Linked DNA regions of Bradyrhizobium sp. WD16. The protein of the gene in region 1 interacts with the protein of each later gene in a pairwise test. Links are inferred from orthologs where the notes say so. Each region holds a gene or a part of one and is shown on either strand. Other genes may lie near its edges. The genes, in order: lpdA and DB459_RS14950.

Region 1 (3,121 bases):
CATCACCGGCATGCTGGCGCTGGCCTGGATCTCGGGCCTTCTGGCGCTCGGCGGCGTCGCCTTCACCGCACTCGGCCTGTTCGCGCCCCATGCGGTGCATTTGATGTGAGGCGATGGCGCCCGAGGGTGCGATGACGCAGACCGGCGCGGCGCGCACTTGCGGACGACCATAAACCGGGCGACGACAACATCGGGTGTGCTGCGCACTGACATCTCTGCGCGCCGCAGCTCGAAGGATGAGCAGGAACTCGTCAGTCCACCGCGGACTGCTTCGTCGATGTCGCCTGAACCCGCCGGCGGAAGCGCTGCACCAGCTTGAGCCAATGTGACCGCGCTGTCGGACGCAACGCCCTCGCCATCGCGCGCAGATGGGCGATGTAAGGGTCGGCCAGACGATGGGCGGCATCGCGCCAGCCGATCACCAGCTCGTAGCCGCGGCGAAACCAGTCGAGCTGCAGCAACTTGTCGCGGGTGACGTCGAAGGCGAAGGCGGTGATCGCGGCGCCGATGATCTTGGCCGCGGCCAGCACGATCAACGCCAGCAGCCAGTGACCATAGGCCAGCGGCCACAGCGCCAGCAATTCGAGACCGAAATAGATCGCCGCCGGGATCAGGAAGACCACCAGCGTCGCCGTCGGCGACAGATGATCGATGGCAGCGGCGATCTGCTGCTTGAGGCGGCGCCAGGGAATGATGTCGACGATCCAGCGGATCGCCGGCACCAGATGGTCCCACAGCCACTGCTCCAGCAGGAAGAGCAGCGCGAGCAGGAACCAGAGCGGCCTCAGCAGGCGGTGCATGGTCGTCCTCGGCCCCGGCTCAGCCATTCAGTTCACCTGCTCTCTCGGCTGCGCCAATTGGCGCCAACCCGTCGATCATCAGCGCCCGATCAACCCAATTCGCTGATGCCCCCAGGGTTCGCCCCCGGCCCGGAACCGCCATCGTGACGGAACTCCGTGCCGTGCGCCAGCTCACACTTACATATGAATGGCGCGCTTGCCGACCGACAGCGCCGCTTCCTTGATCGCCTCGGAACGGGTCGGATGGGCGTGACAGGTGCGGGCCAGATCCTCCGCCGAACCGCCGAACTCCATCAGCACCGCCGCCTCGTGGATCATTTCGCCCGCCTCGCGGCCGACGATGTGAACGCCGAGCACCCGGTCGGTCCTGGCGTCGGCCAGGATTTTCACCATGCCATCGGTGGTCTGGTTGACCTTGGAACGGCCGTTGGCGGTAAAGGGAAACTTGCCGACGGTATAGGCGATGCCGGCGGCCTTGAGGTCTTCCTCGGTCTTGCCCACCGAGGCGACCTCCGGCGTGGTGTAGACCACACCCGGAATGACGTCGTAATTGACGTGGCCGGACTGGCCCGCGAGAATCTCGGCGACCGCGACCCCCTCGTCCTCGGCCTTGTGCGCCAGCATCGGACCCGCGATCACATCGCCGATGGCATAGACGCCGGGCACCGTGGTGGCGAAATGCGCGTCGGTCTGGATCCGGCCGCGATTGTCGAGGGCGACGCCGGCCTCCTTGAGACCGAGCCCGTCGGTAAAGGGCACGCGGCCGACGGCGACCAGCACGACATCGGCTTCCAGCGTCTCCGCCCCGCCGCCAGCGGCGGATTCGATCTGCGCCTTGAGCTTCTTGCCCGAGGCATCGACCGCCGTCACCTTGGCGCCGAGCTTGAAGGCGATACCCTGCTTCTCAAGGATGCGCTGGAACTGGCGGACGATCTCGCCATCCATGCCCGGCAGGATGCGATCCAGGAATTCCACCACGGTGACCTGCGCGCCGAGGCGCCGCCACACCGAGCCGAGCTCGAGGCCGATGACACCGGCGCCGATCACGACCAGCTTCTCCGGCACCTTGTCGAGCGATAGCGCACCCGTCGAGGAGACGATGCGCTTCTCGTCGATCTCGATGCCCTTGAGGCGGGTGACGTCGGAGCCCGAGGCGATGACGATGTTCTTCGTCTCGAAGATTTCGGTCTTGCCGTCGGCCGCCTTGACCTCGACCCGGCCGGTGCCGAGCACCTTGCCGGTGCCGCGCAGCACATCGATCTTGTTCTTCTTCATCAGGAAATCGACGCCCTTGACGTTGCCGTCGATGCCTTCCTGCTTGAACTTCATCATCGCCGGCAGGTCGAGCTTGGGCGTGGGAACGCCGATGCCCATCTTGGCGAAGGAATGCTCGGCTTCCTCGAACAGTTCCGACGCGTGCAGCAGCGCCTTGGACGGCATGCAGCCGACATTGAGGCAGGTGCCCCCGAGCGTCGGCTTCTTCTCGACCACGGCGACCTTCATCCCAAGCTGCGCCGCGCGGATAGCGCCGACATAGCCCCCCGGGCCGGTGCCAATGACAATCAGATCGTAGCTCGCCATGAGTGCTCCTGTTCGGGACTTGAAGTGCCGCGGCTTCTTCAGCGGCCGCCGGACACGTCGAGGATGGAAGATGTGACGTAGGACGCATCGTCGGACATCAGCCAGACGATGGCATTGGCAATTTCATCCGCGGTGCCGACGCGCTGCATCGGCACGTTCTTGGCGAGGCGGAAGGCGCGGTCGGGCTCCCCGCCGCTGGCGTGAATGTCGGTATCGATCAGGCCAGGCCGCACCGCCGTGACGCGGATACCCTCGGCGGCGACCTCGTAGCCGAGGCCGAGGGTGAAGGTGTCGATCGCCGCCTTGGAGGCGGCGTAGTCGACATAGGTGTTGGGCGAGCCGAGCTTGGCCGCCACCGACGACAGGTTGACGATGACGCCGCCCTTGCCGCCGTGGCGGGTCGACATCCGCTTCACCGCCTCGCGGGCGCAGAGCATGCTCCCGGTGACGTTGACGGTCATGATGCGGGCGATGCGCGCCGCGCTCATGTCTTCCACCCGCGCCGAGACGTCGACGACCCCGGCATTGTTGACCAGCGCGCCGAGCTCGCCGAAGCCGTCCGCGGCCTTGAACAGGCCGAGGATGTCGGCTTCGGAAGCGACGTCGCAACGGGTCGCCATCGCCGCGCCGCCGGCGGACGTGATGGTGGAGACCACCTCCTGCGCCGCTTCGGCGTTGCTGGCGTAGCCGATCAGGACACGCCAGCCGCGCTTGGCGGCGAGCAGGGCGGTGGCGCGGCC
Region 2 (3,417 bases), 1.4 Mb from region 1 along the record:
AATACCCAGCATCGACGAATGGAGCGCGAGCAGATGACACGTTATCGCAACCTTGAGGGGAAGAGCTGCCTCGACACGCGGCCGGTGCCGGCCCGCTGGCCCGTGATGGCGGCCTTCGCGGCGTTGACGCTGTTGGCGCTCCCGCACCTCGCGCAGGCCCAGGGTATCGTTGGCGGTGCCGAGGAGGGTGTTCGCCGCGGCAATCGGGCAGCCGGGCCGGTTGGCGGCGTTGTCGGCGGTGCCGTCGGCGGTGCCGTCGGTGGTGTGGTCGGCGGGGTCAAGGGCGTGCTCGGCGTGCCGGACCGGCGCTATCACCACCGTCGCCGCTATCATCGCCATTACTGATCCGGAGCCATCGACGCGAGACGAGCCGCCGCCTGAGGGCGGCGGCTGTCGTGGCCGATGCGGGAGCCGTTCCGGAGGATTTGGGGTACCGGCGTGAAATTTAAGCCCGCTGCACGAAGCTGTCGACGACGCGCTTCTCGCCGGCCTTGTCGAAGGCGATGGTCAGCTTGTTGCCGTCGACCACGGTGACCTTGCCGTAACCGAACTTCTGGTGAAAAACGCGGTCGCCGCGTGAATAGTCGGATTGGGTGCCGGTGGATTTCGCCACCAGTTCGCCCTCGATCGTCGTCGGCGCGCGCTTGTTGCGCCAGGAGCCGAAGGGCGCCTCGCCGCCGGACGTTTCCGTAAAACCGCCGGGCTTGCCCCGTCCGCGTTGCGCGCGTTGCCAGCCGGGCGTCTCGTAAGTCGAGCCGAAGCTCTCCATGGCGTCGAAGCGCGATGCGCCGTAACCGCCGGCGCCGCCCCAGCCGCCGCCCCCCTTGCTCTCGGTGATCTCGACATTGTCGGCCGGCAACTCGTCGAGGAAACGCGACGGCACGGTGGTGGACCAGGAGCCGTGGATGCGGCGGTTGGTGGCAAAATAGATCTTGGCGCGGCGGCGGGCACGGGTGATGCCGACATGGGCGAGACGGCGCTCCTCCTCCAGCCCGGCACGGCCCTGATCGTCGAGGGCGCGCTGATGCGGAAACAGGCCTTCCTCCCAGCCCGGCAGGAAGACGGTGTCGAATTCGAGCCCCTTGGCCGAGTGCAGCGTCATCACCGACACCGCGTCCTCTTCCGCGCTGCCCTCGCGATCCATCACCAGCGAGATATGCTCGAGAAAGCCCTGCAGGTTCTCGAATTCCTCCATGGAGCGCACCAGCTCCTTGAGGTTTTCGAGGCGACCGGCGGCATCCGCCGAACGGTCCTTCTGCCACATTTCGGTGTAGCCGCTCTCGTCGAGCACGACCTCGGCGAGTTCAGTGTGGCTCACCACCTCGCTCTGGCTGCGCCAGCGATCGAAACTCGCGATCAGGTCGCGCAGCGAGCCGCGGGCCTTCGGCTTGAGCTCGTCGGTCTCGATCACCGCGCGGGCGGCGGCGGTGAGCGGCACGCGGCGCTTGCGGGCGTGGTCGTGCAGGAGCTGCACGGTGGCGTCGCCGAGGCCGCGCTTGGGCACGTTGACGATGCGCTCGAAGGCGAGGTCGTCGGCGGGCGAATTGATCACCCGCAGATAGGCCAGTGCGTCGCGGATTTCGGCGCGCTCGTAGAAGCGCGGGCCGCCGATGACGCGATAGGGCAGGCCGAGGGTGACGAAGCGGTCTTCGAATTCGCGCATCTGGAACGAGGCGCGGACCAGGATCGCGATCTCGTTGAGGGGATGCCCCTTGCGCTGCAGCTCCTCGATCTCCTCGCCGATGCCGCGTGCTTCCTCCTCGGAATCCCAGGAGCCGGTGACGGTGACCTTCTCGCCGTCCACGTCCTCGGTCCGCAGCGTCTTGCCGAGGCGGCCCTCGTTGTGGGCGATCAAATGCGAGGCGGCGGCGAGAATGTGACCGGTCGAGCGATAATTGCGCTCGAGGCGGATCACCCGGGCGCCGGGAAAATCGTGATCGAAGCGGAGGATGTTGTCGACCTCGGCGCCGCGCCAGCCGTAGATCGACTGGTCGTCGTCGCCGACGCAGCAGATGTTCTTGGGGGCATTCCTGGGCGGTTCGGCGGGTGTCGTCTCCGCCGGCAGCGCGGCGCCAGCCATCTCGCCGGCCAGCGCCGGCGACGACGGCCGCGCCGAAGGTGTCTGGGACAGGAGCCGCAGCCACAGATACTGGGCGACGTTGGTGTCTTGGTACTCGTCGACCAGAATGAATTTGAAGCGGTTCTGATAGCTCCGCAGCACATCGGGATGTTCGCGGAACAGGCGGATGTTCTCCAGCAGCAGATCGCCAAAATCGGCGGCGTTGAGGATCTTCAGCCGCTCCTGATAGGTGGTGTAGAGCTTGCCGCCCTTGCCGTTGCCGAATACGGCGGCTTCGCCGGCCGGCACCTGCGACGGCGTCAGTCCGCGGTTTTTCCAGCCGTCGATCAGTCCGGCGAGCATGCGCGCGGGCCAGCGCTTGTCGTCGATATTCTCGGCCTGCAGCAGCTGCTTGAGCAGCCGGATCTGGTCGTCGGTGTCGAGGACCGTGAAGTTCGACTTCAGCCCGACCAATTCGGCATGACTGCGCAGGATGCGGCCGCCGATGGAATGGAAGGTGCCGAGCCACGGCATGCCTTCGACCGCCTGGCCGAGCATCTGGCCGAGGCGGTGCTTCATTTCACGCGCCGCCTTGTTGGTGAAGGTCACCGACAGGATCTCGCCGGGGCGGGCGCGGCCGAGCATGAGGATATGGGCGATCCGGGTGGTCAGCACCCGCGTCTTGCCGGTGCCGGCGCCGGCCAGCACCAGCACCGGCCCGTCCAGCGTCTCGACTGCGGCGCGCTGTTCGGGATTGAGCGCAGTCAGATATTGCGGCGCCGCCGCCGCGCGGGCGCGCGCGGCGATTCCCCCGGCCTGGGGCTGGTGAACGGGCGCCGCGATCGGGCGAGAGGGAGCTGGTTCGGTCATGCGAATCGGATACTCGCCACTGTGGCACCGTCGCCGCCGGCCAGCCAGCGGCCGGAGCGGCGCCGGGTCGGCGTCGGATCTGGACCCCTGATATAGGGAGGGTGGGCCATCGCGGACAGCGTGCCGGCGGTGTTGCCGGGCGCCAGGGACGCGGAAAGAATGGTTTTCCGCAGAAATCGCGTCGGAAACGAGGCGCAGGCCGGCCCAACCGCCTCTTCGTGGCCCTGGCCGGTCTCGCGGGAACGTTTGTTCCGGGCCGCGGTTGCTCCTGTGTGGGCCGCGCCGACCGGCTGGATCGGCCGACAGGGACCACCAAAATGCTGGGCTGGATCGCGATACTGCTGATCGTGGCAGCCATAGCCGGCTTTCTCGGCCTCACGGGTCTCGCCGGCCATGCGATCCATCTCGCCAAGGCGATTTTCTTCGTCGCCATCGTGCTGTTTCTGATCGTCGCCGTGATCAGCCTGGTGCGCGGCCGCACCCGGCTG

The links.
Region 2: the proteins of lpdA (region 1) and DB459_RS14950 interact in binary tests that used the Escherichia coli proteins (3 or more experiments, as listed by UniProt). The link is inferred for Bradyrhizobium sp. WD16 from one-to-one orthologs.

The regions. Positions count from the first base shown.
Region 1 is NZ_CP028908.1:1,782,955-1,786,075, forward strand. The notes cover bases 180-2,984. They hold lpdA (dihydrolipoyl dehydrogenase), read right to left. Parts: upstream 2,382-2,984; coding sequence 978-2,381; downstream 180-977. Other genes in these bases: DB459_RS08255 (hypothetical protein), read right to left, coding at 252-827; DB459_RS08265 (SDR family oxidoreductase), read right to left, coding at 2,420-2,984. In the rest of the region: DB459_RS08250 (DUF4337 domain-containing protein), read left to right, coding at 1-109; more of DB459_RS08265, read right to left, coding at 2,985-3,121. UniProt on the Escherichia coli protein: Lipoamide dehydrogenase is a component of the glycine cleavage system as well as of the alpha-ketoacid dehydrogenase complexes.
Region 2 is NZ_CP028908.1:3,232,867-3,236,283, forward strand. Bases 188-3,288 are described here. They hold DB459_RS14950 (ATP-dependent helicase), read right to left. Parts: upstream 2,930-3,288; coding sequence 446-2,929; downstream 188-445. Other genes in these bases: DB459_RS14945 (hypothetical protein), read left to right, coding at 188-345; DB459_RS14955 (DUF1328 domain-containing protein), read left to right, coding at 3,247-3,288. Outside these bases: more of DB459_RS14945, read left to right, coding at 34-187; more of DB459_RS14955, read left to right, coding at 3,289-3,417. UniProt on the Escherichia coli protein: A helicase with DNA-dependent ATPase activity. Unwinds DNA duplexes with 3'-5' polarity. Translocates on single-stranded DNA with 3'-5' polarity. Initiates unwinding more efficiently from a nicked substrate than double-stranded DNA.